3 regions of the Leisingera daeponensis DSM 23529 genome follow, and region 1 is predicted to be linked to each of the others. Evidence: riboswitches for the same ligand, from Rfam matches in the RefSeq annotation. Region 1 holds a riboswitch; each other region holds the start of a gene.

The links. Region 1 has a riboswitch for cobalamin ahead of DAEP_RS0101495 (DUF1636 family protein). Riboswitches for the same ligand answer to the same signal wherever they lie in the genome.
Positions count from the first base shown of each region.
Region 2: linked by a shared signal. The riboswitch ahead of DAEP_RS0109475 (ABC transporter substrate-binding protein) and the one ahead of DAEP_RS0101495 (DUF1636 family protein) in region 1 are both predicted to bind cobalamin.
Region 3: linked by a shared signal. The riboswitch ahead of DAEP_RS0112010 (aromatic ring-hydroxylating oxygenase subunit alpha) and the one ahead of DAEP_RS0101495 (DUF1636 family protein) in region 1 are both predicted to bind cobalamin.

Region 1 is NZ_KI421500.1:237,155-244,454, reverse strand. Features, by position in the region: gene DAEP_RS0101515 (DUF1513 domain-containing protein) at 1-473, shown strand, start outside; gene DAEP_RS0101510 (DeoR/GlpR family DNA-binding transcription regulator) at 598-1,383, shown strand; gene glpD (glycerol-3-phosphate dehydrogenase) at 1,376-2,953, shown strand; gene cobO (cob(I)yrinic acid a,c-diamide adenosyltransferase) at 3,024-3,659, opposite strand; cobalamin riboswitch at 3,711-3,927, shown strand; gene DAEP_RS0101495 (DUF1636 family protein) at 4,025-4,435, shown strand; gene cobW (cobalamin biosynthesis protein CobW) at 4,438-5,472, shown strand; gene cobN (cobaltochelatase subunit CobN) at 5,653-7,300, shown strand, end outside.
Region 2 is NZ_KI421500.1:1,850,387-1,857,686, forward strand. Features, by position in the region: gene DAEP_RS0109465 (ABC transporter ATP-binding protein) at 1-562, opposite strand, end outside; gene DAEP_RS0109470 (FecCD family ABC transporter permease) at 559-1,608, opposite strand; gene DAEP_RS0109475 (ABC transporter substrate-binding protein) at 1,605-2,615, opposite strand; cobalamin riboswitch at 2,762-2,955, opposite strand; gene DAEP_RS0109480 (succinylglutamate desuccinylase/aspartoacylase family protein) at 3,033-4,076, opposite strand; gene rimK (30S ribosomal protein S6--L-glutamate ligase) at 4,081-4,986, opposite strand; gene DAEP_RS0109490 (paraquat-inducible protein A) at 5,628-6,245, shown strand; gene DAEP_RS0109495 (paraquat-inducible protein A) at 6,212-6,847, shown strand; gene DAEP_RS0109500 (MlaD family protein) at 6,844-7,300, shown strand, end outside.
Region 3 is NZ_KI421500.1:2,366,345-2,373,644, forward strand. Features, by position in the region: gene DAEP_RS0112000 (DUF5928 domain-containing protein) at 1-425, shown strand, start outside; gene DAEP_RS0112005 (FAD-binding oxidoreductase) at 767-1,852, opposite strand; gene DAEP_RS0112010 (aromatic ring-hydroxylating oxygenase subunit alpha) at 1,857-3,092, opposite strand; cobalamin riboswitch at 3,200-3,398, opposite strand; gene DAEP_RS22660 (zinc-binding dehydrogenase) at 3,717-4,967, shown strand; gene DAEP_RS0112020 (DUF1523 family protein) at 4,892-5,536, opposite strand; gene DAEP_RS0112025 (hypothetical protein) at 5,548-5,814, opposite strand; gene DAEP_RS0112030 (DUF6638 family protein) at 5,817-7,178, opposite strand; gene DAEP_RS0112035 (DUF2971 domain-containing protein) at 7,175-7,300, opposite strand, start outside.

The DNA.
Region 1 (7,300 bases):
AACTGCAGGCGCAGATGGAACTGCCGCAGGAGCTGCGCCTGAACTCGATCCGCCATTTGGCTGTGCGCGCCGACGGCACTGTTGGTTTCGCGATGCAGTGGCAGGGCGATCCGGGCGAGCAGCTGCCCGCCGCAGGGCTGCACCGGCCGGGCACCGCGCCGCGCCTGATGGCGGAGGATGACGCGCGGGTGCTGAACCTGAACGGCTATGGCGGCTCTGTCGCCTTTTCCGCCGATGGCAGCCGGATTGGCGTCACCTCCCCGCGCGGCGGGGTGCTGCAAGTGATGGACACCGCCAGCGGCGCGCTGCTGCGCGAGTTCAGGATGCACGACGTCTGCGGCCTGGCAGCGTCTGCGGGCGGCTTTACCGCCAGCACCGGCACCGGCCAGTTCTTTGCAGTGTCAGACGCCGGGCAGCACCCGCTGCACCGCGCGGACCTGGCGTGGGACAATCACCTGATCCCGCTGATCTGACTCTCCGCCGGGCCGAACCCCAAACGGCGCACCCTTTCGTTTCCACAGAAAACGAAACCATCTCGAAAACGAATAGTGACTCCTTTCGCGCGGTACGCTACAGAATCGCGCGAAAGGAAAGCAAATGGATGCCAGCGGCCGTCAGAACGAAATCATCTCCCTCCTGAACCGGCAGGACCGGGTCGAGGTCGAGGATCTCTCCCGCCGCTTTGGCGTCTCCCTGCAGACCGTGCGTGCCGATCTGCGCGACCTGTCGGCGCGCGGCGCCCTGTCCCGTGTCCACGGAGGCGCCGTCCGGGTCAGCTCCGCCGCCAGTCAGGGCTACGAGGACCGGCGCAAACTGAACGCCGGCAACAAGCTGGCGATGGCCGCCCTGGCGGCAGAACTGATCCCGGACAATTGCTCGCTCGCGCTCAACATCGGCACCTCCACCGAACAGGTTGCCCGGGCGCTGTCCGGCCACAGCGGCCTGACGGTGATTTCCAACAATATAAATATTATCAACATGATGATCGGCGGCCAAGCAAAGGAGCTGATCCTGGCGGGCGGCACCGTGCGGCAAAGCGACGGTGCCATCGTGGGCGAGGATGCGGTGGATTTCTTCTGCCGCTACAAGGTGGATTTCGCCGTCATCGGCGCCTCGGCACTGGATGCCGACGGCGCGGTGATGGACCACGACGCGCGCGAGGTTTCGGTTGCCCGCGCGATCCTGAAGAACGCCCGGCAAAAGGTTCTGGTCTGCGACGGCAGCAAGTTCGACCGCTCCGCCCCGGTGCGGATCTGCGATGTCGCGGATCTCGACGTGGTGATCACCGACCGCCCCGTGCCGGAAGAATTCGCCGAAGCCGCGCAGGCGGCCGGCACCCGCATCCTGACCGCAGGACAAAACGAAAGCAGCGAAAATGACTGACACGCCTGTAACGGATCTTTTCATCATCGGCGGCGGCATCAACGGCTGCGGCATCGCCCGCGACGCCGCAGGCCGCGGGTTGTCGGTGACGCTGGCAGAGATGAATGATCTGGCCTCCGCCACCTCCTCCGCCTCGACCAAGCTGTTCCACGGCGGATTGCGCTATCTCGAATATTTCGAGTTCCGCCTGGTGCGCGAAGCGCTGATCGAGCGCGAGGTGCTCTTGAAAGCGATGCCGCATATCTCCTGGCCGATGCGCTTTGTGCTGCCGTTCCACAAGGACATGCGGTTCGACAGCGAAACGCCCACATCCAAGCTGCTGACAACCTTCATGCCGTGGATGAAGGGCCGCCGTCCGGCCTGGCTGATCCGGCTGGGGCTGTTCCTGTACGACAGCCTTGGCAAACGCGGCATCCTGCCCGGTACCGCCAAGCTGGATCTGGCAAGCGACCCGGCGGGCCGCCCGCTGAAGGCCAAGTTCAAGACCGCCTTTGAATATTCCGACTGCTGGATCGAGGACGCCCGCCTGGTGATGCTGAACGCCCGCGACGCGCTGGCCCGCGGTGCCAAGATCCTGACCCGCACCGAAGTGCTGTCCGCGGACCGCCAGTCAGACCATTGGGTGATCCGCACCAAGGACCACGCCACCGGCGCGGAGCAGGAGCACCGCGCCCGGATGCTGGTGAATGCAGGCGGGCCGTGGGTTGCCGATGTGCTGCACCAGAAGCTGGGCCAGAACAGCCGCGAGAACGTCCGCCTGGTGCGCGGCAGCCATATCGTGGTGCCGAAACTGTTCGACCACGGCCGCTGCTATTTCTTCCAAGGCACCGACGGGCGGATCATCTTTGCCATTCCGTACGAGCAGGATTTCACCCTGATCGGCACAACGGATGCCGACCACCCGGACCCGGACACCGCACCGGTCTGCACCGGCGCCGAGCAGGATTATCTCGCAGCTTTCGCGTCGGAATACTTCGAGCAGCCGGTGAAACGCGAGGACATCGTCTGGACCTACTCCGGCGTGCGCCCGCTCTATGACGACGGTGCCAGCTCTGCCACCGCGGCGACCCGCGAATACGTGCTGACGCTGGACCAGGCGCAGGCGCCGCTGCTCAACGTCTTTGGCGGCAAGATCACCACCTACCGCAAGCTGGCCGAGGCGGCGCTGGCGAAGATCGGAGAAGTGTTCCCGCAGCTGCCCGCCAACTGGACCGCAGGTGTGGCCCTGCCCGGCGGCGATTTCCCGGTGGAGGACGTGGCAAAGCTGACCTCCAAGCTGGCCGCGGACTATCCGTTCCTCACCCCCTATTGGACGGGCCGGATGATCCGCGCCTATGGCACCGAGGCCTGGGAGGTGCTGGGAGACGCCAAGACCGCCGGTGATCTGGGCCAGGATTTCGGCGCCACCATTACCGCCCGCGAGCTCGACTGGGCGATTGCCCGCGAATGGGTGCGCGCAGGCGACGATTACCTGTGGCGGCGCACCAAACTGGGCCTGCGGCTGGATGAGACCCAGCGCGCGGCGGTGGATGCCTACATTCAAGGAAAAGCCGCACAGTTGGCGGCGTGATACAAACGGCCGCGCCCAGGCCTGGGCGGGGCCGGCGCGGCCCGGCCTGCCGGCCGGGCGATGGTTCTGCTTAAAACTCGACGCCCTTCTGCGCCTTCACGCCGGCGCGGAAGGGATGTTTGATCTGGCCCATCTCGGTTACCAGATCGGCAATCTCGATCAGCTCTTCCTTGGCGTTGCGCCCCGTCAGCACCACATGGGTCATCGGCGGCTTGTGCTCCACCAGGAACTCCAGCACCTCGTCGAGGTCCAGATACTCGTAGCGCAGCGCGATGTTGATCTCGTCCAGCAGCACCATGGTGTTCTTCTCGTCCAGGATCATCTCCTTGGCCTTTTCCCAGCCCTTCTGCGCCGCGGCAATGTCACGCGCCTTGTCCTGGGTCTCCCAGGTGAAGCCCTCGCCCATGGCATAGAACTGGCAGAGATCGCTGAAGTTCTCCTCGATCAGCGTCCGCTCCCCGGTCTGCCAGGCGCCCTTGATGAACTGCACCACGGCGCAAGGCATCTTGTGGGCGATGCAGCGCATGATCATGCCGAACCCCGAGGAAGACTTGCCCTTGCCCGGCCCGGTGTGGACGATGATCAGGCCCTTCTCGCCCTCCTTGGTCTTCATCATCCGGTCGCGCGCGGCCTTTTTCTTGGCCATCTTGGAGGCGTGGCGGGCGGCTTCTTCCTCTGAGATGCCGGTTTCAGACTTTTCGCTCATGGGGGCTCTCCAGCTGTTTGACCCCATGTCTTGACAAAGAAGGGCGCGATAGCGCAAGGGGGTTTCGCTGGTTCCTGCGAAAGCAGGCGAAGAGGGAATGTGAAGGCCGCCAAATTTCTTTGGAGACCCGAAGCACAGCCGCCCCCGCGACCGTGACCGGATGAGGCCGCCATGCCACTGGGAGAGATCCCGGGAAGGCAGGATGGCCGGCAAGGCATGCGCCTTGGCATCCGCAAGCCGGGAGACCTGCCAGCAAGAGAGAGAACAACGGGCGGGCGGGGTGTTCCGCGACCGGTTGAGGGGCTGGCACGCTGCCGCCCCCCTTTCGGCCATCCCGCACGCCTGCCGCGACAGGAGACGCGCCGATGGCTGACGATATGGCAGGCAAGACTGCCAGCACCCCGGGACCGGTCACGCTGACCGTTTGCCTCACCTGCCGCCGCGAGGGCGCCGACCCGGAGGGTGCCCGCCCCGGCGCCATCCTGCACGCCGCACTGGCAGAGGCCGGAATGCCCGAAGGTGTCGCCTTGCGCGGCGTCGAGTGCCTGTCCTCCTGCAAGCGCGGCTGCGCCGTGGCACTGGTCGGCGGCGCAGAGCGCTGGACCTATGTCTACGGCGACCTCGACCCGGACCAGCATGTCCCTGAAATCCTGGAAGGCGCCGCCGCATACGCCGCCACCGCCGATGGCGTGGTGCCGTGGCGCGAACGCCCGCAGACCTTCCGCAAGCAATCCGTTGCCCGCATCCCGCCGGCCAAGTTCTTCTCCGAGGAGTAAACATGAGCGACCTCAACAAGATCCCCGTCACCGTCATCACCGGCTTCCTCGGTGCGGGCAAGACCACCCTGATCCGCCACCTGATGCAGAACCCGCAGGGCAAGCGCCTGGCCGTGGTGGTCAATGAGTTCGGCACCGCCGGTGTCGATGGCGACATCCTGAAGTCCTGCGCGGATGAGAACTGCCCGGCGGAGAACATCATGGAGCTGGCCAACGGCTGCATCTGCTGCACCGTGGCCGATGACTTCATCCCCACCATCGAACAGCTGATGAACCTGCCGGAGAAGCCGGATCACATCGTGATCGAAACCTCCGGCCTGGCGCTGCCCAAGCCGCTCTTGAAGGCCTTTGACTGGCCCGCGATCCGCTCCCGCATCACTGTGGACGGCGTGATTGCGCTGGCCGATGCCGAGGCGGTCGCCAAGGGCCAGTTCGCCCCCGACCTGGACGCGGTGCAGGCCCAGCGCGAGGCGGACGGCAGCATCGACCATGAAACCCCGCTGTCCGAGGTGTTCGAGGACCAGATTTCCTGCGCCGACATCGTGCTGCTGTCCAAGGCCGACCTGGCCGGCGACGCAGGCGTCGAGAAGGCCCGCGCGGTGATCGAGGCCGAAGCGCCGCGCAAGCTGCCGATCCTGCCGATGAGCGAAGGCGTGATCGACCCGCGCATCATCCTGGGCCTGAACGCCGCTGCCGAGGACGATCTGGAGGCCCGCCCCAGCCACCACGACGGCCACCACGATCACGAGCATGACGATTTTGAAAGCATCGTTGTCGAAATGGGCGAAGTCTCCGACCCCGAAGCGCTGCAGAATGCCATCGTGAAACTCGCCCGCGAACGCAACATCCTGCGCGTCAAAGGCTATGTCGCGGTGGAGGGGAAACCGATGCGGATGCTGGTTCAGGCCGTGGGCGAGCGCCTGCGTGCGCAATACGATCAGCCCTGGGGCGCGCAGCCGCGCAAGACGGCCCTGGTGGTCATCGCCGAGCATGACGACATCGACGAACAGGCCATCCGCGCCGAGCTGGGGGCGTAAGCTGAAATGAAAACCACGAAGCGCAAAGCGGGATGCTCCGCCCGGCCGGCAGGCCGGGCAGCGCCCGTCCCGCCCCCGTCAAACCGAAGGTTTGCCTTCGGCAAAACGGGGCGGGCGCTTCTCGCCCTCCCCGCCGGGACGGGCGCCGCCCTTCGTGGCGATCCCAACAGGAAGTAAGCCATGCACGTCGTCTTCCGCGAAAGCCACGGCCTTGACGAGACCGACACCCCGCAGGACCTCGGGCAGACGCCTGCGGACCTTGTGGTGCTGTCTTTCTCCGACAGCGATCTCGGCGCTTTCGCGGCGGGCTGGCACCGCGCGGACGGCAAGCTGCCCTCCCTGCGCCTCGCCAACCTGGTGGCGCTCAAGCACCCGCTGTCGGTCGATGTCTACGCGGAACAAACGCTGGAAGGCGCCAAGGGCGTCCTCGTTCGCCTGATCGGCGGCGAAAGCTACTGGTCTTACGGCCTCGCCACGCTGCAGGACCTCGCCCGCCGCAAGGGCATTGCGCTGGCGATCCTGCCCGCAGACGGGCGCGAGGATGCGCGGCTCGATGAGCTCTCCACCCTGCCCGTCTCCACCCTGCGCCGCCTGCAATCGCTGTGCGATGCCGGCGGCGCGGTGGCAGCCCAGGCAGCACTTGCCCAGCTGTCGCTCGCCGCTGGTCTTTACGCAGGCCCGGTCCTCGGCCTCAAATCCATGCCCGAATACGGGTTCTACGACCCGGACAAGGGGGTGCTGGCGGACCTGCCGCCGCAGGACAAGCCGCTGGTGCTGGTGAGCTTTTACCGCTCCTACCTCACCGCCGCCGACACCGCCCCGGTGGATGCGCTGATCGAAGAATTGCGCGCCCGCGGCTACGCCGCCTTCGGCACCTTTGCCGCCAGCCTCAAGGCGCCTGCCGCCGCCGATTGGCTGCGCGAGAAGCTGCCCGCCTTGCACCCGGCAGCGATCATCAACGCCACCGCCTTTTCCGCACAAGGCACCGACGGCAGCGCCTCGCCGCTCAGCACCACCGGCTGCCCGGTGTTCCAGGTCGCCCTGTCCACCGCGCGCAAGAAAGACTGGGCTGAGGCCGGCCGCGGCTTGTCGCCTGCCGATCTCGCCATGCACGTGGTGCTGCCCGAAGTCGACGGCCGCATCTTCGCGGGCGTGGTCAGCTTCAAATCGCCGGGCAAGAAAGACCCGGACCTGCAATATTCCCGCTTTGCCCACCGCGCCGATGCGGACCGCATCAAGGCCGCCGTGGACCGTGTGGAGGGCTGGCTGCGCCTCGCCAATCTGCCGAACGCAGACAAACGCCTTGCCCTGATCCTCTCCACCTATCCGGGACGCGACCATAACCTCGCCCACGCCGTCGGCCTCGACGCGCTGGCCTCCTGCGATGAAATCCTGCGTGCGCTCTGGGATCAGGGCTATACGGTGGAACCGCAGGAAAACACCGGCCTGCGGCTGATGGACGAGACGCTGAGGGTCCCGCTGGAGGACTACAAGGCCGCCCTCGCCGCCCTGCCGCAAGAGCTGCAGGATACCTTGGCCGAGGCCTGGGGCCGCCCGGAAGAAGACCCCGGCTGCCGCGACGGCGCCTTTTATTTCAAGGCTTTGCGCGCAGGTAGAGCGCTCATCGCCTTGCAGCCCGAACGCGGCGAAGTGAAAACCCGCGTTGATGACTACCACGACCTCGACCGCACCCCGCGCCACGCCTATGTGGCCTTTTACCTGTGGCTGCGGGAGCAAACCGACGCCCTCGTCCACATCGGCGCTCACGGCACGCTGGAGTGGCTGCCGGGCAAGGCAGTGGCGCTGTCGGGCGCCTGCTGGCCCGAGG
Region 2 (7,300 bases), 1.6 Mb from region 1:
CAGTCACCTTCAGGTTCCGGACACAGTTCAGGATCGACAGTTGGTGGTGGATGTCCAGATGGTTGGTCGGCTCGTCCAGCAGCAGCAGCCCCGGCTGCTGGGCCAGGGCCCGCGCGATGTGCAGCCGCTGCCGCTCGCCGCCCGACAGGGTGGCCCATTCGCGCTGGGCAAATGCCTCCATTTCAACCGTCCGCAGGGCTTTGTCCACCTGCCGGGTGTCTTCCTCGCTCCACGGCCGCAGCGCCGACAGCCAGGGGGTGCGGCCCAGCTCCACCACCGAACGCGCGGTGATGCGCTCCGCGGTGTCGGCCTGCTGCTCGACGATGGCGATCCGCTGGGCGATTTCCCGGCGCGACAGCCGGGCCAGCGGCTGCTCCGCCAACAGCACGTCGCCTTGCGAGGGCCGGGCCAGCCCCGCCAGCAGCCGCATCAGCGTCGATTTGCCGGAGCCGTTGGGGCCGACCAGCGCCAGCGTTTCCCCCGGTTGCGCCATCAGCGACACATCCGACAGCAGCGCCTTGCCGCGCACCGCGAAGGACAGGCTGCGGGCTTCGATCCTCATCGCGCCGTCCTCTGCCCGCGCACCAGAATGATGGCAAAGGCCGGCGCTCCGATCAGCGCGGTCACGACGCCGATGGGCAGCACCTGGCCGGGGATGATGATACGCGACACGATGTCGGCGCCGATCAGGAACACCGCGCCGGTCAGGGCGGCGGCGGGCATCAGGCGGCGGTGGCCGGGGCCGACCAGGAACCGCGCCGCGTGGGGGATCACCAGGCCGACAAATCCGATGGAGCCGACGATCGACACCATCACAGCGGTCATCAGCGCGGTGGCAAAGATCAGCACCACCTGCACCCGCCGCACCGGGATGCCCAGCGCCGCGGCGGAATCGGTGCCGAAGGTGAAGGCATCCAGCGCCCGGGCGTGGAACCGGCAGATCATCCAGCCCGCCAGCGCCAGCGGCACCGCCAGCCACACATCCGGCCAGCGCACGCCGCTGAGGTTGCCCATCAGCCAGAACATGATGCCGCGCGCCTGATCGGCATTGGCGGATTTGGCGATGATGAAGGCGGTAAGCGCGTTGAACAGCTGCGAGCCGGCAATGCCCGCCAGCACGATCTGGGCCGCTGCCGCCCGGCTGCTGCCCGCCCCGGCGGCGCGCGCCAGAACGGCGACAAAACCAAACGCCAGCAGCGCGCCGTTGAAGGCGCCGAAGGACAGCGACAACGCGCCGCCGCCGAGGCCAGCAATGGTCACCGCCACCGCCCCGGTCGAGGCACCGGCGGAAATGCCAAGGATGTAAGGATCCGCCAGCGCGTTGCGCAGCAGCGCCTGCAGCACCACGCCCGCCACCGCCAGCGCCGCGCCGCAGGCCCCGGCCACCAGCGCCCGCGGCAGCCGGTAGCTCCAGATGATGCCCTGGTCCACCGGGTCCACCGGCAGGCCTGCGCCGGCCAGTTTGTTGACCAGAACGGACAGGACGAGGTCAGGCGCAAGCGAGGTTTCCCCGATCATTGCGCCTGCCAGAACCGCCGCAGCCAGCACCGGCAGGGCCAGGCAAGCGCCCCGGATGCCCTGCCAGGCAAGTGCGGCGGCTGCGCTCATGCGCCGTTGCCGATCGCGCTGAGTTCAGCGGCCAGATCCTCCAGCGCCGGGATCGCGCGGATGGTGGCGTCCATGGCTTGGGCATCCATCACCACGATGCGGCCGTTCTTCACGGCGTCCATCTGGCTGGCGACCGGATCGGTGCGCAGGAATTCCAGCTTCTTCTCGTAATCATCGGCGGCAAACCGGCGGCGGTCCATGCGGGCAATCACGATCACCGTCGGGTTGGCCTTGGCGATGGTTTCCCAGCCGACGGTCGGCCATTCCTCGTCGGTCTCGATAACATTGCGCAGGCCCAGCTGCTGCATCATGTAGCCCGGCGCGCCTTTCTGGCCGGCCACGAACGGGTCGCTCTCCATCTCAGGCGACGAGAACCAGAACACGGCGGAGGCGTCTTTCAGAGAAACCTCCTGCGCCTTGGCCACCGCCGCAGCCTCGCGGGCCTTGTAGCCGGCGACCAGCTCCGCGCCCTTTTCGGCCGCGCCGAAGATCGCCGCCAGCTCTTCGATGCCCTGATACAGGCTCTCGGTGGTGAACATTTCTGTCCGGGTGCCGTCGCCGCCGGTGGTGTTGTCCTTGCCGGCGCAATCTGCGGGCAGCACATAGGTCGGGATGCCGAGGTCATGGAACTGCTCGCGCTTGGCGACGATGCCTTCGGGACCGACGTGCCATTCGTACTGCGCCGCCACTAGGCCGGGGCGTTTGGCGACCACGCTTTCAAAGCTCGGGTCGTTGTCCGCCAGACGCTCGACCTTGGCGTTCACCTCGGCATATTCCGGCAGCACGTCGTTGAACCAGACCGAGGTGCCCAGCACCTTATCCCCCAGCCCCAGCGCATAGAGCACTTCGGTGGCCGCCTGGCCAACGGTTACGGAGGACGCCACGGGGGTTTCGAAGGTGAGGGACTGGCCGCAGTTTTCGATGGTCAGCGGAAAGGTCTCATCAGCTGCCGCGGCCTGTGCCGCAAGGGTGAAGGACAGGCCAATCAGGCCGGAACGCAGGAACATTTTAGTCGATCTCCATGTGTCAATGACCGGAGAACGGGTGAAAGGGCATTGACCGGCGGTGCGGAGGGTCTGAGCCCTTCCTCTGCGGCGCCTTATCGCGGCGGCGCATCCTGCCGGCAACCTCCCCGGACAACCCCGCCCGGTGTGCTTCGGTTTCTCTACCGGCAGGTCTCCTGACTGGCGGGTCATCGTCTGGGCCGTCTTCCCGGACCGCTGGGATCCAGTGACACGATGGCACAGCACTCGCCGCCTACAGTTGCGGGGGCAGTTCCGTTTGGCGCCCGGCAGGCACCACGGATTCCCTCTTAGCCCTTGCGGGACCGGTTAGGCGCGCGTAGCGCATCGCCTTCCTTGCGGCAAGAAAAAGTTGCCGCTGGCCGGGAAAACCCCGGCGGGAGGCCCGCCCTGCCGGGCGGGTTACAGGATCTCATCCTCGTCAAACATCGGATCGTCCTCCAGCTGGGCGCTGATGTCCTCGACCGAATCCTCTGCCTTTCTGAAGGAGGGAACCCTTCCCAGATGGAACACCGCATCGCCCTCGTTCACGACGGGCATTACCGCGCGGCCGACAATCAGCCCGTCGAAGGGGGCCAGGATTTCCTTGTCCTGCTCGCCGAAAGGGTCCGAGACCGACCCCATCAGCTCCCCTTCCCGGACCAGTTCCCCGTCATTCCTGTAGACCCTCAGAAGCCCGCCCATCGGCGCCCGCAGCCATTTGCTGGAGGCACAGAACTGCGGCTGCGATTTGGGTTTGGAAATGCCCTTGGCCGGAACCATCCCCATGTGCCGCAGCACCCGCAGGATGCCGGCCAGCCCGGCCCGGATCGACAGCTCGTCAAACCGCAGGCCCTCGCCCGCCTCAAAAAGCAGGATGTCCTTGCCGATCTCCCTGGCCGCACCGCGCAAAGAGCCGTCGCGCAGCGGCGACTGCATCACGATGGGCGCGCCGAACACCCCGGCAAGCTCCCGGGTTTTCGGGTTGTCGGGCGAGATGCGGATCTGCGGGTAATTGGTCCGGTGAACCGCCGCCGAATGCAGGTCGATCCCCAGATCCGAGCGGGCGACCACCTCGCTCATGAACAGATGCGCCATACGCGAGGCCAGCGAGCCGTGCTCGCTGCCGGGAAACGCCCGGTTCAGGTCGCGCCGGTCAGGCAGGTAGCGGGAATGGTTGATGAAACCGAAGGCATTGACGATGGGCACCGCAATCAGCGTGCCCTTGAGCGTCGTCAGGTTCGGCGCCCGCAGCAGCCGCCGGATGATCTCCACCCCGATCACCTCGTCGCCATGCACGCCGCCGCTGACAAAGACCGTCGGCCCGTCCTGACGGCCATGCACCACATGCGCTGACATGGTCACCGGCGTGTGATCGGACAGGACGCTGACCGGCAGGTCGACCGTCAGCCGCGAGCCCGGCGCCACTCTGGCGCGGCCGATGGTAAAATGCTGCCGCCCCCTCATGCGCTCACCCCTTGCCCTTGGTTTTGGTGGCACCTGCCTTGGCGTTCTTTTCCAGGAACTCGATCATCTTGCCGGCGATATCCAGGCCGGTGGCCTTTTCCACCCCTTCCAGGCCGGGGGAGGAGTTCACTTCCATCACCACCGCGCCGTGATTGGCGCGCAGCATGTCAACACCGCAGGCGTTCAGGCCCATGGTCTTTGCCGCGCGCACGGCGGTGGCGCGTTCTTCCGGCGTCAGTTTCACGACCTGAGCCGACCCGCCGCGGTGGAGGTTCGAGCGGAAGTCGCCCTCGGCCCCGGTGCGCTTCATCGCGGCCACGACCTTGCCGCCGATCACGATCGCCCGGATGTCGGTGCCGCCGGCCTCCTTGATGAACTCCTGCATGAGGATGTTGACGCCGGCGCCGCGGAACGCCTCGACCACCGACTTGGCCGACCGGTGGGTATCGGCCAGAACCACGCCGATACCCTGGGTGCCCTCCAGCAGTTTGATCACGATCGGCGCGCCGCCGGCGAGTTTCAGCACTTCCTCGGTCTGCTTGGGGTCATGGGCAAAGGTTGTGACCGGCAGGCCGACGCCGTCGCGCGCCAGCAGCTGCATCGAGCGCAGCTTGTCCCGCGACCGGCCGATGGCGACGCTTTCGTTCAGCGGGTAGACCCCCATCATTTCGAACTGCCGCAGCACTGCCGTGCCATAGAAGGTGACCGAGGCGCCGATCCGCGGGATCACGGCGTCATAGCCCTTCAGCTGCTCACCATTGTAATAAACTTCCGGGCGGCGGGTTGCGATGTTCATGTAGCAGCGCAGCGTGTCGATGATGTCGAGCTGGTGCCCCCGCTCCTCTGCCGCGGCCTTGAGGCGCTTGTGGGTATACAGGTTGGCATTGCGGGCAAGCATGGCAATTTTCACGTGGTGTCCTTTTCAGGTTGCCGCGCAGCAGCGGCGCGGCTGGCGCAGGCGGCGGTTGGATGGGTTTCGGCCCTGCTCTGCAGGGATTTTCTGACAGGTTCTGCTGGTCCGTCCGCCGGTACCAGTGTCCGGCGGACGGGCGTCATCGCCAATGGGGATCAATCATCTGCTTCGAACCTATAAGGTGCCGTATCCGTTTTCAAACATGCTGCCGCCGGGCCGCCGGAGGCGGTGCGCGGCTGGCTTGCCGACCCAGTACAGCCAGGCTAGAGTCTTGCATATAGGCAAAATATCATCGGCCCCTGCAAGGGATCGCATTGGCCAGCGCGGCCGGCATCCTGCCCGGGCTTCACGGGTGTGCCGGCCGGGATTCGCGGGCATGCTTGCGGCGGCAGGACCCGCGGACGCTGAAGGCTCCCCCGGACGCTGCGGCCGGGGCAGGCGCTGCAAGGGTGCGATAATTATCTCCTGCGCGCATTTCCAGGAAAAGAGGCATGTTTTGAGTGTTGCGGACCGATCCTTTGTGGTTATGAATGCCAACGCCTTCGTTACCTGCCGGCGGGCGAGAAGAGCCCGGTGCTGCAGGCTGCGGCAGATGGAGCGCCGCGCTGCGGCCGGCTGCTTGAGCGGACAAGGATAAGATGGACCCGGAACAGCTGATCGCCTGCCCTGCCTGTGACGTGCTGCACCGCGACCAGGAGGTGGCCAAGCACACCGTCGCCCGGTGCGCCCGCTGCGGCACGGTGCTGGCGGCGCCCAAATCGGGGGCGATGACCCGGATTGCGATGCTGTCCCTGACGGCGCTGATCCTGCTGGCGGCTGCGGCCGGCTTCCCGTTTCTGGAACTGCAGGCCCAGGGGCTGTCGCACCGGGCCTCGGTGCTGGATGCGGTGCTGGCGTTTTCCCGCGGACCGATGGCGCCGCTGTCGCTGGCCACGGGCCTGCTGATCGTGCTGCTGCCCGCGGCCCGCTACGGCGCCCTGGTCTACACTCTGGCGCCGATGGCGCTGGGCTGGCACCCTGCCCCGCATGCGGCCGCCGTCTACCGCTGGGCAGAGCGGCTGAAGCCCTGGGCGATGGCAGAGATATTCATCATCGGTGTCGCGGTCGCTCTGGTCAAAGTGTCCGGCCTCGCACGGGTCGGGCTGGGGCCTGCCTTCTGGGCCTTCGCGGCGCTTTTGGTGGTGACCATCCTGACCGACAGTTCCATTTGCAGGCTGACCGTATGGAAAACCCTGAAAACCCGCCGCGGTTCCTGACCGCAGCCGAAGCCGGGCTGACCGGCTGCCGCACCTGCGGGGCCGTCAATCCAGGCGGCGCGCAGATCTGTTACAGCTGCCGCAGCGCGCTGACCCCGCCCTCCGCTTACAGCCTGCAGCGGGTCTGGGCCTGGCTGGCGGCGGGGCTGATCGCCTATGTCCCCGCCAATATCTACCCGATGCTGCGCACCACCACGTTTGGACGCGCCTCCGAGAACACGCTGCTCGGCGGCATCGTGGAGCTGTTCGGCCACGGCTCCTACGGCGTGGCCTTCATCGTGTTCTTTGCCAGCATCGTGATCCCGCTCGCCAAGTTTCTCGCCATCGGCTATCTGGCGGTTTCGGTCCGCAGGCCCGCGGCCCTTGGCAGCCACGGCAGGCTGGTGCTTTATGAGGTCGTCGAATTTATCGGCCGCTGGTCGATGATTGATGTGTTTGTCGTGGCGATCCTGACTGCCCTGGTTCAGCTGGATTTCGCCGCTGCCGTCACCCCGGGGATTGCAGCGGTCAGTTTTGCATTGTCGGTTGCCTTCACCATGCTGGCAGCCCAAAGTTTTGATCCGCGCCTGATCTGGAACGCGGAAAAGCGAGAGTTTGAATGAGCACGCCCGAACCCGCCACGATGAAAGTCTCCGCGCAGCGCCCGTCGCCGTGGCGCAACCTCTCGCTGGTCTGGCTGGTGCCGCTGGCGGCGCTGGCGGTGTCGCTGGGCGTTGCCTGGCAGGCATACTCCAGCCGGGGAGTTCTGATCCGCATCACTTTCGAGAACGCTTCCGGCGTTGTGGCCAACGAAACCGCGGTGCGCTACCGCGATGTGGCGATCGGTCAGGTAGAGGAGCTCGGCTTTACCGAAGACCTGAGCAAGGTCACTGTCTGGGCCCGCATCGACAAGAAGATTGCCCCCTACCTCGATCAGGACGCCGCCTTTTGGGTGGTCCGCCCGGAGGTCAGCACGCGCGGCATTTCCGGCCTCAGCACGGTGCTGTCCGGTGTCTATATCGAAGGCACCTGGGATCAGGAGCCCGGCGTGGCCGCCACCCGCTTCGAGGGCGTAG
Region 3 (7,300 bases), 2.1 Mb from region 1:
GCACCCGCCACCGCCGGGCACTGCTGCGGATGCTGTTCGAATACTACGAGACGGATCAGCTGATCATCTGTCTGGACCCCGCGGCCATCGACCTGATGAATGATTTCCTTTCAGACCGCTCCTCGACCCGGTTCCTGCACATCGACTGCACCTTCAGCGATGACTACCTGATCGGCCACGCCCAGCGGGCCGGCCTGGCGGGCGCGCGCACGCCGCAACTGACGCTGGAGCGGCTGCTGCCGACGATCCGCAACGATATCCTGCATGAATGCGACCGCATCCGCGATGCCGTCTACAGCCAGCTTTTTCACCTGCGCGAGGGCGCCAGCGCGGAGGAAAACGCAGCCCAGCTCGGCGGTTTCCTGAACCTGCCCCGGGACAAGGCGATGGAGATTGCCGCAGCCCGGTCTCTGTTTGCGGACTGAACCGGCAGCCTGATGCGGCAAGTGACCTCCATGCCGGTCACGGCCAGCATAGGGCTGATGGCGATGTTCGCGGTGGATTGCGCCGATTGGCTTTCATCGCCGGGCTGGTGATGCCGGCCCTTAGGCTGGCCTGGACTGAGCGGATCCTGACATTGCTTGGCGTCCAGGGCGGAGGTCTGGGCCTGGCGATGTGCTAAGTCCGGATCATCCTGCCAGCAATGCGGGTGATGGCGCGTAACGGCGGCGGGCAGAATGCAGCGCTGGATCCCCTGCTGATCTTTGGCCTGGAACCGGGGCACGGAAAGGGGGCGCACCGGATCCGGTGCGCCCCCCCTGGGCCTTCAGATCTCGACCTCGACCCGGCCGATCGGGTTGGAGCAGCAGGCCAGGATATACCCTGCCTCCACATCCTCCTCCGAGATGCCGCCGTTGTGGACCATATGCACGTCGCCCGCGGTTTTCCTGACCTTGCAGGTGCCGCAGATGCCGAAGGTGCAGCCCGACGGGATGTTAAGGCCCGACGCCTTGGCCACCGCCAGCACCGTATCGGTCTCTGTGCAGGTGGCGGTGACGCCCGACGCGGCAAAGGTGATCTCTGCCGCCGCGGTCTCTTCCGGCACCACATCGTCCAGCTCCGGCGCATCGGCTTCGGTCTCCACCGGCGCGCCAAAGCTTTCCTGATTGTAGTTCTCCATGTCGAAGCCCAGGCCATTCAGCATGTCGCGCACCGCCTGCATGAACGGGTCCGGGCCGCAGCAGTAGACCTCGCGCTCCAGGTAGTCGCCGGCAATCAGGCCCAGCATAATCTGGTTCAGCTGCCCGCGGTAGCCGGTCCAGACCTGATAGGGGTCGTCCTCCTCAACCACGAAATGCAGCTTGATCCCCTGCACCCGCGCCGCCATGCCCTCCAGCTGGCGCCGCGCGATGATCTCGCTGGGCCGCTTGGCACAGTTGATGAAACTGACATCGGGCGACTGGCCGCGGTCGAACAGATACTGGGTCATCGACAGGCTGGGCGTGATGCCGGAACCTGCGGAGATAAACAGGAACTTGCCGTTCGGGCGTTTGGGCAGGGTGAACAGGCCCGCCGGGCCGGAGGCCCTCAGGAACATGCCCGGGCGCAGGTTGTCCAGCATCCAGCGGGTGCCGATGCTGTCGGCCTGCGCCTTCACGGTGACAGAGATAGACAAGGGCCGCGAGGGTGAGGAGCTGATGGTGTAAGTGCGCCAGACAGTGCCGCCCGGCACCGGCAGTTCCAGCGTCAGAAACTGGCCCGGCTGGTATTTGAACCACGCGCCGGAAGGCGCGCGGAAGCTGAAGGTGGCGGTGTTCGGCGCCTCGGGCACGACGGTGACGCATTCCAGCATCTCGTCGTCCTTCCACGCCAGCGTCTCATCCAGCGTTTCGAAATTGGCCTGCAGTCCCATGCCGTTACTCCGCCGCGATCAGGTGGCGGCCGGTCAGCGCACGGGTCAGGTGCTCGGCATACCAGTTGGAGAACTGGATAACGCCGCTTTCCTGCACTTCCGAATAGGGGCCGGGCTCATATGCGGGCGAGTTGATTCCGCGCTGGTTGTCCTCCACCACGATGCGGTCCTCGTCGTTGGTGGCAACCCACACTTCGGTCAGCCGCTTCAGGTCGTAATCCTGGCCCTCGACCGCATCCTTGTGCACCAGCCATTTGGTGGTGACTTCGGTCTCCGTCGGGCTGATCGGGGTCACGCGGAACACGATGGAATGATCCGGCAGGAAATGGTTCCAGGTGGTCGGGTAGTGGAACTTCAACAGCGTGCCCGCATCGGCAAACGGCACCCGGCCCAGTTTCTTGGCCACAGCTGCCTTACCGTCCATGGTATAGCTCTCGGCGCCCTCATTCAGCGGCATCCGCGCCACCCGGTACTGGCCGCGCGCGTCGATCTGGAACTGGGCCGGGATACCCGCCGCCTCGATCCGGTCGAAATGCTTTTGCAGGTGCGGCGGGGTCTCGCCGCCCTCAACACCGGTCACCGATGGATCTTCGGGGAAGGTCCGGCACAGCGACGGGTGGTTGCCGCCGCAGTGATAGCATTCGCGGTTGTTCTCCCAGACCAGCTTCCAGTTGCCGTTCTCGATGATCGAGCTTTCATAGGCGACCTTGGCGTTGCCCAGATCATGCGGCTCCAGATAAGGGCGGGCCACAGCGGCGAAGGCATCGAAATCCGGTGCCTCATCGGCCAGGCAGATATAGATCAGTCCCGCCAGATCGCGGCAGTGCACCGGCTTCAGCCCGTGCTTGGAGGCATCAAATTCCGGCCCCATGTCGCGCGCCCACAGCAAGGAGCCGTCCAGCTCATAGGTCCACTGGTGGTAGGGGCAGACCAGCTTGGGCGAATTGCCCTTTTTCGCCTTGCACACGACGGAGCCGCGGTGGCGGCAGGCATTGTGAAAGGCACGCACCTCGCCATCGGTGCCGCGCACGATGATCACGTTGTAGGCGCCAACCTGGTGGGTCACGAAGTTCCCCGCCTTCGGGATCTCGCAGGCGGGAATGGCAAACAGCCACTCGCGGTAGAAGATCTGGCGCATGTCCAGATCCAGCACGCCCGGATCGGTATAGAAGGCCTGCTCCAGGGAATAGTTTTTCTGACGGGCCACCAGTCTGGCCAGAATTTCGCTGTCGTGAAGCATATGCTTCTCTCCTTTGCCGCATCCCCGCGGCAGGTTGGCTTGGCTGCGGGCATGAGGAGAGAGATCACAGGCCAAGCGCCTGCAACCGCCCCGCCGCCGCCCGCGGTTGACGTTTTCGGGGCAAGGCTGGTTTCCGGACTGTCCCGGGGCCATTCGGCGGCGGGGCCTGGCACCTTCCCGAAGCGCCTGCTTCAGTGGTCTTTGCCATGCCTTGCCCGGGGTCACCGTTGCGGGGGCAGTACCGGAATTTCACCAGCTTCCCAATTCTCCGCCCCAGGGGGCGGCACCTTGCTGAGGCGCAAATTGCCCGAAACGCACCCCTTGGGCGGAGACAAATCCGACCCGCCGAAACCGGAAAAAGACATGCATGTTATCCCCGCCTTAGGCCCGTTTCCGGCGCAGAATCTCAAACCGGCACTCGCCGGTCCGTTTGCGGCAAAGTGCTGATCTTCAGGGTATTTTCCTCCGAATCGGCTCGGCTCAGCGATTCGCCAGACTGCGCCCGACGGACAGGCCGCACCGTGTCTTTGGATTCACCTCTTGCCGCCGCCCCTGCCCTGCGGGCAGTATTTGCACTGTATCCCGATATCTTCCGGCACCCCGCGCAAACGAAAGGGGCCGCTTATGAACGAACCAATGACGCGCAGCAGCACGGGCACCATGATGGCCGTCGTGACCACCGGAAACGGCGGCTACGACAAGCTTGAGTACAAACCCGTGCCCATCCCGGACCCCGGCGAGGGAGAGTTGCTGCTGCGGGTTCTGGCAGCCGGGGTGAACAACACCGAAATCAACACCCGGCTCGGATGGTATTCCTCCAGCGTGACGACGGACACCGCCGCGGCCGCAGGCCGCCAGGAAGCCCATGCCGAACAAAAGGCCGACGGCGGCTGGAACAAGGCAACCCCCTTCCCGCTGATCCAGGGCACCGACTGCTGCGGCAGGGTTGTTGCGGCAGGCCCAGGCGCCAGCCAGGCCCTGACCGGCAAGCGGGTTCTGGTGCGCCCCTGCATGCGCCCCAATGGCTACGGCGTTATGGACAACGTCTGGATGGCCTCGGACTTTGACGGCGCCTTTGCCGAATATGTCAAAGTCCCGGCAACTGAGGTGTTCCCGGTCGACTGCGCCTGGTCGGACGAGGAGCTGGCGACAATTCCCTGCGCCTATGGCACATCGGAAAACATGCTGCACCGCGCCAGCGTGCGCGCTGGCGAGCTGGTGCTTGTGACCGGCGCTTCCGGCGGTGTCGGCTCGGCCACAGTGCAGCTGGCCAAACGCCGCGGCGCCCGGGTGGCGGCGGTCACCAGCCGGGGGAAGATGGATCAGCTGCGCGGCCTTGGTGCGGATATCGTTCTGGACCGGGACAGCGGCCTGCTGGCGGAATTGGGCGGGGAAAGCGTTGACGCCGTCGTTGACAATGTGGCGGGGGCTGGCTTCCCGCAAATGCTCAAACTGCTGAAACGCGGCGGCCGCCTGGTGTCCAGCGGCGCCATCGCCGGGCCGGTTGTCGATCTGGACATGCGGGATATGTATTTGAAGGACATCACCCTGATCGGCTGCACCGCCTGGGATGAGCCGGTTTTTCCGAACCTGATTTCCGAACCTGATTTCCTATATCGAGCGCGGCGAAATCCGGCCGCTTGTCGCCAAAGTCTTCCCGCTCAAGGACATCGCCAGGGCCCAGCAGGAATTCCTGAAGAAAACCCATTTCGGCAACTTCGTTCTTGTGCCGCCACAGGCCTGACGAGCCGCAAGACCCTCAAAGCCAATGAAAAGGCCGCCCACGCGGCGGCCCCTCATCACTTCGATTTCCAGCTGTCCAGCCAGCGGCGGAAGCGGCCCTGCCGTTCCGCAATCGCATCCCCCGCGGCATAGAGGCTGTCCTCGGCGCTTTCGATCATCGGCTCGATCCGCGCCCGCCGGAACCGGCGCCAGCGCACATAGATGGCCCACAGGATGGCGGCCAGCAGCACCAGGAAGATGATGCTGAACCAGTTTGTCGGCTTATCCTCCGGCCCGGCCACGGGCTTGATCGACACCGCATTCGGGAAGATCGACAGGAACTCGTTGCGCCAGCCGTAATGCATCACCGCCACCCACTCCGGGTTGGCCCTGGTCGAGATGCTGTCATTGGCATCCGTATAGAGGTTCGCGGTGTCGAACTTGAAATAGGGCGGCCAGTTCCAGCCGGTGTCCTCATTGCGGTAGACCATATTGCGGCCGTTGGCGCGCACTGCCTGGATGAACTGCACATCGCGGTTGATCAGCTGCGCCGACTGGTCGTCGGGCTTGGACCAGAACAGGCGGGTCCAGTCGTTCAGCTCCTGCCGCTCCTCGTAGGTGTTGACGATGCGCGCCACGTCGTACTGCGGCAGCGTGTAATGCAGGAAGGCGCCGAACAGCACCCAGAAGGTGATCAGGATGGCCCATTTGATGAAACGCATCGGGCAGCTCCTCACATGAAGTTAATGACATAGACCAGAAGCGCGATGGCCCCTAGCGGGATGATATAGACCAGGAGGATCAGTTTGCGCCGGAACGAGCGGTCATACTGCCTCAGCCCCCGCTGGATGAAGGCCGCGCGGTCGCCGGTCAACCCCTTGTCTTTCCAGCGCCGTTTCAGCTTCGCCCGCCGCACCTCGCGCGAGTAGAGCGACACCGCGCCATAGGCCACGGTCAGCACCACAAACAGGATCAGGATCAGGCGGATAAAGCCGAACATCTCTAGCGGCCCCTCACCCGGTTCACCGCGCCCCAGGGGCCGACGCGCTCGACCACCCCTTGGCGCTGGCTGCGCGGCAGTTCGGGCACCCGTCCCTCCATATCCGGCTCATGCCCGAACAGCGCCTGCCGCGCGCCGGCCTTGTCCAACGCATACTCCCGCGCCAGGAACTCCGCCGCGTAAGCCTTCTTGGTCTCCGGCCAGCCGCGGTACTGGCGGTAAAACTCCTCCTTGTGGCAGATGAACATCTGCCGGAAATCATGCGGGCACAGCTCCGCCAGCAGCATATTCACCAAGTCGCGGCAGGGCGTGTCCGACGCCCGCAGACTATAGAAATAGGCCGGATGATCCGAGGTGATCCGCGGCCAACTGCCGCCCCCTTCGGCCCAGCGCACCAGCGCCGCCAGCCCGTCAAACTCCGCCGGCAGCTCATCGGCGTGCCGCGCCGCCATCCGCCTGAGGTCCGAGCGTGACAGTCCGGTCAGGTCGCGCCCCTTCTCGGTCAGCACGGACACCGCAAGAAACCCCATCTTCTGCCGCAGGATCGCGGCCCCATCAACGCCGCGCGCCCGGATCACCGGCTCCGCCAGCCGGTTCACCTCCAGGAACCGGGCAATCGCATTGCGCTCGCTTAAGGCGAACACATGCTTCAGCGGCACGCCTTCCGGCTTCTCCCCGCTGGCAATCACCGCCGGATGCCCGACGTCCTGAAACACATAAAGCCCGCCGAAATGCGCGGTCCAGAAGTTGCCCTGCTCAAAAACCTCATGCTCCAGATGCACCGGATTGCGCGTCACATCGCCGGTCTGTTCCGCCGTCTGGATCATCTCCCCGATCAACGCATCATCAAACCAGGCATCCTCACCTGATTTGAACCGCTCCACCAGCTCCGCCAGACGGTCCGCATGGCGCAGCGTGCCGCGGGTGGTGTCCGCCTCGATCCGCACCTGCCGGATGTCGAACAGGCGCGCGGGTGAGGACACCTCAAACACCGAATTCACCAGCTCGCCGGCCACGGCATCGGTCGCGGTCAGCGCAAACAGCTGGCGTTCATTCACCTCGATGAACCGGCGCAGGATGTCCCGGCTGGTGGAGAATTTCACGTGAAGCAGCGGGCAGCGCTTCTGCTCGGTCGACAGCAGAATGAACTGCCGGTTCACGCCCGCATGGTTCAGATAGTGATCATCCCCCAGCTCATCCCCGATCTCCGGCGAAAAACCCGAGATATCGACGTGGAAATCCGTGAGGGCGGTGGTCTTGCCGGTCAGATGCTTCAGCGCGCGATTGTACCGCTCCACCAGCGCGGGCGAGGCCACATGGAAGAGGTTGCCGAACATCAGGCCATGCTGGATGAGGCGTTTCATGGTTGCACCTTTTTCCAGAGCTTCTTGTTTTGCTGCACTACCATCCTAAAGTCCCGGAAAGCAGCTCTGCACTGAAAATGTTCGAGCGATCTGCCATATGCCTTTTGGATCTCCTTAGCAGA